One region of the Paenibacillus sp. FW507-14B1B genome, then DNA from elsewhere that is predicted to be linked to it. Evidence: predicted binding sites of a transcription regulator. Region 1 holds the regulator's gene; the other holds the start of a gene.
The links. The regulator CtsR, encoded in region 1, represses protease genes until heat stress. The targets are predictions, from matches to a motif close to ATGGTCAATAAAGGTCAAACA.

Region 1 (3,423 bases):
TGTGCAGATTCTCTATAATTTCAGACTCAGTCTGCCCTAGTGTAATCTGATTGGAAATCTGAAATAAATTCCCTACAGCCTCACTGCCCTCACCATAGATGCCACGTACCGTCAGTCCCACCTGAGAGACAGCTGACAAAATGCGGTTGATCTGCTGAGTCATCACAAGCGCAGGCAGATGCATCATGACAGAAGCACGAAGCCCTGTTCCGACATTTGTAGGGCAGCTTGTAAGATACCCTCTTTTGTCGTCAAAAGCATAATCAACTTTGGCTTCGAACAAATCATCTAGCTTCGTTGCTCTCTCCCAAGCCTCATGCACTTGGAAGCCCGGATACAAGCACTGGATTCGTAGGTGATCCTCTTCATTAATCATGATACTTACCGATTCATCTTCCGTAAGTATCACCGCTCCATTTCTCGATTCATCAGCGAGACTTGGACTAATGAGTCGCTTCTCAACCAACACTCTCTTATCCAATCCATCAATCTCATCTAAACGAATGGTATGAAAAGGACCCAGATCTTGTAATTCTTCCTGATCCTTTAAAACACCTGTCAGGCGCTCAAGCACTTCTCCCGACTGCTCGCCTGTCGCAAGCAGCGGAAAAGGAAGATGCTGCAAATTGCGCGCCACCCGAACCCGGGTGCTGATGACTATATCAGAATCCTGACCGTTTCCGCGCATCCATTCGCTCAGCGCTTGTTCGGTAAACCGAAGATTCGACATCACGCATTCCTCCTACCTTCAGCATTTTGCAAAATGCTCGCTTCAAGTGCAGTATTGTAGTCCATAGACTTAAGCCATACTCTTCTCGAGCTCACGGATCTGATCACGGATTTCAGCAGCTTCTTCAAACTCCTCTTGAAGGATTTTATACTGCAGTTCCTTCTTAAGCTCATCAATTTTACGTTTCACTTGGATCTTACCACCACTTCGTTTGGGGATCTTACCTACATGTGTGGTATTACCGTGAACCCTTTTGAAAAGTGGATCCAAGCGATCAGAGAAATATTTGTAACAAGAGCTGCAGCCAAAACGGCCAAGCTTACTGAATTGTGAATAGGTCATACCGCATTCCTCACAACGGGGTGCTTGAGGTCCCCTAGAACCCTGAGTTTGACCTTTTCCCGTAGGATCGAGATCAAGCAGACCTGACAAAAGACTGTGAATAGAGAAACCATTCGACGTCCCAGGGATCAATTCCCCTTTTTCACGGGCACAAGTTTCACAGAAATGGAATTCCGTCTTCTCTCCGTTTACAATCTTGGTGAAATGGAGCGTCGCCGGCCGTTTACCGCATTCTTGACACACCATATTCATGACCCTCCTTTTAACAAAGACTCATTTACCCAACAAAGAAACAAGCATCGCCTTCATAATTCTGGCACGAAGCTCATCTCGGTAAGGAAGTTTAACGTTCAGACATTCCCTTGAGATTGCTGCCCGCATGAGGCAAGCTTCACGCATCGTCAAAAACCGTGATTCTTCGAGCTGGTAAATCAGCCCCTCTGCTACTGTCTGATCAATGAGATTTCCTATCGAATGATGCAAGTGATGGTGAAGAGCTGTATGCTTCGGCAACTCAATACGCTGAATACGTATATAGCCTCCTCCGCCACGTTTACTTTCCACCAAATACCCCTTCTCTAATGTAAAACGGGTACTAATAACATAATTAATCTGGGAAGGAACGCATGAGAATTTCTCCGCAAGATCATTACGCTGGATCTCAATTGTACCCTCCGAGCTTTCTTGCAAAATACCCTTCAAATATTGTTCGATAATATCAGAGATATTACGCATGATTATTCATCCTCCACTGCTTGAAACGCTAAGCCGTATTGATCTTACACGTCCTCACAGAGTCTTGCCGATACTTTAATTTTAACCAACTTGGCGCTTCATTGAATCCTTTATTGCTGACTTTGACTTTCTTTGACTTTAAATTTATTATAACACAATTTTTTATTTTGCCAAGGGGGCTTCTCTTTCAGTCTAACCGTTAAAAAGTGAAAATATTCCGCATACCACTCCATCAACCAAAATAAAAAGACCCCGCCATTATTCTAGCAAGGTCTTACATATGATGATGAATATTATACTTCCACCTTACGATCGATCAGTTTAACCATAGCATATATAAGTACTCCGGCGAGAAGTATTTCAAATATAAACGGTCCCCATGGGATTTGAAAAGTCTCATTGGTAATTGGAGTTCCAGTCCCTCCCTCTTCAATTCGAATGGAGAATGTTTGACCCACCCATCCACTATCTGAAGTGAAGATTTTGTACTCCATCCACTGTATTACATTTTGAATGACAAAAAAGAGCACGATGCTGAACCATAACCCCCACTGCTTGCGAATTGCACGAGCTACTACGATCGAGAAAAAGATAGTTATCATAACAAATGTATATTTCCAGCCGCCACCCAATGCCATTAATACATAATCCGAAGTAATTAAACGGGGGAGGTTTATTATTTCACCTATGCTTCCTATGTTCCAGAATATCCATAAGTGAATAATCACCAATATCATAACAATCACTGTACTGATCCAGGTCTGTATTAACGACGATACGATAGTCCATATAGATCGAATAGGTAAGAGGCGGCGATTATATAACTTAATATTCTGATCAAATGTTCTGCAGATAATTACCAGTAGGATCGTACTCACTATACCATAAGCTAGCATGCTCAAGGGCACCAAGAGCCATAATTCCCATCCTCGTATATAACCGATCGATGTAAACAGTGTTTCTGAGATCAACAGAACGGTCATAAGACCAAGAATTACATTCGAATTTCGTTTCCAGTCGTATTTCAACAGTTTCATCATTCTGCGAACACCTCTTTGAACATTTCATCAATGCTTTTACCATGCTCTAGACGAATATTCTCTACTTCCTCGTGCATAACGATCTCACCGTTCCGTATAAAGACCACTTCATCAAAAATACGCTCAATGTCTCTCACTAGATGTGTTGATATGATGATACTGCTGTTCTCATTATAGAACTCCACAATCGCATTGAGGATTTTGCCACGTGCGACAGGGTCAACGCCTCCAATCGGCTCATCCAGCATATACACGTAAGCATTGCGTGAAAGTGCCAGTGTCAGCTGGAGTCGTTCATTCATTCCTTTGGATAATGAGCTGATCTTATCGTTTAAATTCAAGTTCATGAATTTCAACATATTATGTGCCTTCTCTACATCAAAATCAGCATAGAAGTCCTGAAAAAACTTGATCGCATCAGATACTTTCATCCATGATTCTGTGAGCGGACGATCTGGCATGAAAGAAACCAACGATTTCGTCTCCAATCCAACGGGTTTACCCTTAATAGTCACTTTTCCGGCTGAGGGATGAACAAGTCCTGCCGCAATTTTCATCATCGTACTCTTACCACTG
Region 2 (3,423 bases), on a different contig from region 1:
GTTATATGAATACACAGCATACGCTTATGGTTTCCCGCAGTTTGAGCTGAATTTGAAGGAATGGAAATAGCAATATTCGAGATTGTGAAAAATAAGGGGCAGAAGCCAAGAAATTGGCCTCTGCCCTTGCTTTATTTTGGTCTATCTTTGACTTCGCTCGATTGAAGGTCTCATTACTTCTCCTGAACAATGGGTGTATTCTTGCTGCGGAAACGGCCGAGTGAATAACCGAGTAATCCTGCTACGAGAGCAATCATGGTGCACAGGAGTACAAGGGTTAGGTCCGATGGAATATTTAGAAATAATCGGAGTCCGTAAAGGGGGAAGAAATAAATAAAGGCAACGGGAAGAAGTATGATGAATGATTTTGTCAAATAACCTAATGCAAAAACTAAAATACCTGCTATCCAGTACAGGGAAAACCAGCGAACAAAATAAGATTGGTCTTTTAACCCGAGCAACAGGCCAAGCAGAAATAGTAGTATGACAGCAAAGACAGATGCAACTGTGTGTTGTATATCAGGTGTATTTCCTTTAAACGCAGGAAGTATGTTGATTATGGAAAATGGGATTGAACAGAGGGGAAGTAGTAAAATCAAGGATAATCGGTTACCCACTATAGTCATCTCTCCGATCGCAATATTAATTAATCCCAATTATATCCACAAAAGACATAGGGTGTCTAATTATTTCATGCCAAAAAGGCTAACATCCGTATATTAACGGATATTAGCCTCTTGTTGTTGCAAAATGTTAGATGCCTTGCGGCGGCGTGCTCTCAAGAACTTGGTCGATCAGACCGTATTCCTTCGCTTCAGCAGCAGTCATGAAATAGTCACGATCCGTATCCTTCTCAATACGCTCAAGCGGTTGACCTGTGCGCTCTGCGAGAATATGGTTCAGCTTATCGCGCATCTTCAGGATGCGACGGGCGCGGATTTCGATATCCGTTGCTTGCCCTTGAGCTCCACCAAGTGGTTGGTGAATCATAACTTCACTGTTAGGAAGCGCAAAACGTTTACCCTTAGCGCCTGCATTCAGCAGGAATGCTCCCATGGAAGCAGCCATGCCGACACAGATGGTAGACACGTCAGGTTTGATAAACTGCATTGTATCGAATATGGCCATACCAGCGGTGATTGATCCGCCAGGGCTATTGATGTAAAGGTGAATGTCCTTCTCTGGGTCCTCAGCTGCCAAGAACAGCATTTGTGCAATGATGGCATTGGCAACTACGTCATTCACGTCGGAGCCGAGGAAGATGATGCGATCTTTCAGCAATCTGGAATAGATGTCGTACGCGCGCTCACCGCGGTTGCTTTGTTCAACGACCATAGGTATGAAACTCATATAAAAAACCTCCTCTTAAATGCATTCCTCATTAAAATACTGTTACCGTATTACCCACATAATAAACAATTTCAACCATAAAGTCAAAGAAAGTCAAACTATTGGGTAAAAAAAAGAGCCGTTATGGGCACTTGTGGGTAAACAATATATAGAAGTTATGAAAATAAATGGCGCGCCCGCGAGGAATCGAACCTCGATCTCAGGCTCCGGAGGCCTACGTCATATCCATTGGACCACGGGCGCAAAATAGCAACGAAGATGATTATACCGCATCTTTTTCGAAAAGACAAGAACAGTGCCAAAGATTCTAATAAGCATGGCTGATGAGAGCGAGACAGAATCCATCTGTATATGAAGAAATTCACACCTTTTGGGAGATACTGTATATGACTTTGACAGTTGTGTATCCACTTTAAGGACAACCTCTTCCCGATGTATAAGAATGCTTAGGGTTGAGAAATATACATTCGGAACACTTGCAACCTCCATAAATATTGGTTAGAATAAGGGTGGGACTTAAAACGCTTGACTGGGACATTTTGCGACCATCGGTAGAAGGTCCAAGACGAAGTTGCAGGAGTGGAATGCATGCGTAACTTATTAGAATTACAAGAGCAGCTTCTGCCCGATCTCATGGACATTCTCAAGCGAAGATATACGATCCTTCATCAGATCATGTTATCTGGAATGGTGGGGCGCAGGACGCTCGCGGCATCACTGTCAATGACCGAACGTGTGCTGAGGGCCGAAACAGACCTACTGAAAGCACAAGGGCTCATCGAGATTGAGACGCTTGGGATGAGGATTAGCAGTAGCGGACAGAACTTACTTGACCAGCTTGAGCCTGTCATGAATGATTTGTTCGGATTAGCTGATCTGGAGGAGAAGATCCGCGAGGCTTACGGGCTGCGTAAAGTAGTAGTTGTCCCCGGTGATAGTGAGTCTTCAGCTGATGTGAAACGCGAACTTGGCAGGGCAGGTGCAAGAACATTACTTAACTATGTCAATAGCGGAGACATCATTGCTGTAACAGGTGGATCAACGCTCGCTGAAGTAGCTGAGCAGATGGCACCGCCGTCAGCTGGTCCTTTAACAGGTTCGTGGTTTGTACCTGCAAGGGGCGGTTTGGGCGAGAGTATGGAGATTCAAGCCAACACAATCGCATCTAAGATGGCGAAGAAGGTAGGAGCCGAATATCGGCTACTGCATGTACCAGATCTGTTGAGCGACGATGCCTATCAGTCACTGGTTCAGGATCACCATATCCGGGACATTGTGAATGTGATACGTCGATCATGTGTTATTGTTCACGGTATAGGAGATGCTATGGAGATGGCTCACCGCAGGAAGCTTGATGAACCTTCAATTAAGGATCTGAAAGCGGAAGGTGCGATTGCCGAATCCTTTGGCTACTATTTCAGTGAAGATGGAACAGTCGTTCACCGTATGCTTACCCTTGGGCTAAGACTTGAGGATATTATGCGGACAGAGACGATTATTGGTATCGCTGGTGGACGAAGTAAGGCTAAAGCGATACATGCCGTGCTGAAGTTCGGACACGAGGACATTCTCGTTATGGATGAGGCCGCGGCTCTGGAAATAGCGAAGAGCCTGGACTAAGCGACAGGCATAAAGAACAATGACGAAGAGCATTCGTACTAACTTTGTTGTCATGATGGGCCTCACGGTCCGTCTTGAATAAATAAAAAACTTTCACTATATGGAGGGAAATACTCATGGTTAAAGTAGGTATTAACGGATTTGGACGTATTGGACGTAACGTGTTCCGCGCAGCGCTGGACAACAAGGATGTTGAAATTGTTGCAATCAACGATTTGACAGACGTAAAAACGCTGGCACACCTTTTGAAATATGACACAACACATGGCAAATTCAACGCAACTGTAGAAGCTAAAGAAGGCGCGCTTGTTGTAAATGGCAGAGAAGTTAAAGTATTTGCAGAGCGTAACCCTGAGAACCTTCCTTGGAGCTCCGTAGGCGCTGAAATCGTTGTGGAATCCACTGGTATCTTCACAGCTAAAGAAAAAGCTGAAGCTCACTTGAAAGGCGGCG

Region 2: the regulator CtsR is predicted to act here: its motif matches at 1,430-1,450, upstream of clpP (ATP-dependent Clp endopeptidase proteolytic subunit ClpP).

What each region holds. Positions count from the first base shown of each region.
Region 1 covers NZ_JBYSWS010000008.1:3,585-7,007, reverse strand. The annotation lists gene mcsB (protein-arginine kinase McsB) at 1-730, opposite strand, end outside; gene mcsA (protein-arginine kinase activator protein McsA) at 800-1,318, opposite strand; gene AC3WJJ_RS24330 (CtsR family transcriptional regulator) at 1,346-1,807, opposite strand; gene AC3WJJ_RS24325 (hypothetical protein) at 2,101-2,844, opposite strand; gene AC3WJJ_RS24320 (ABC transporter ATP-binding protein) at 2,844-3,423, opposite strand, start outside.
Region 2 covers NZ_JBYSWS010000003.1:599,683-603,105, reverse strand. The annotation lists gene AC3WJJ_RS18370 (PdaC/SigV domain-containing protein) at 1-70, shown strand, start outside; gene AC3WJJ_RS18365 (hypothetical protein) at 174-656, opposite strand; gene clpP (ATP-dependent Clp endopeptidase proteolytic subunit ClpP) at 754-1,350, opposite strand; tRNA gene AC3WJJ_RS18355 (tRNA-Arg) at 1,519-1,593, opposite strand; gene AC3WJJ_RS18350 (sugar-binding transcriptional regulator) at 1,939-2,970, shown strand; gene gap (type I glyceraldehyde-3-phosphate dehydrogenase) at 3,087-3,423, shown strand, end outside.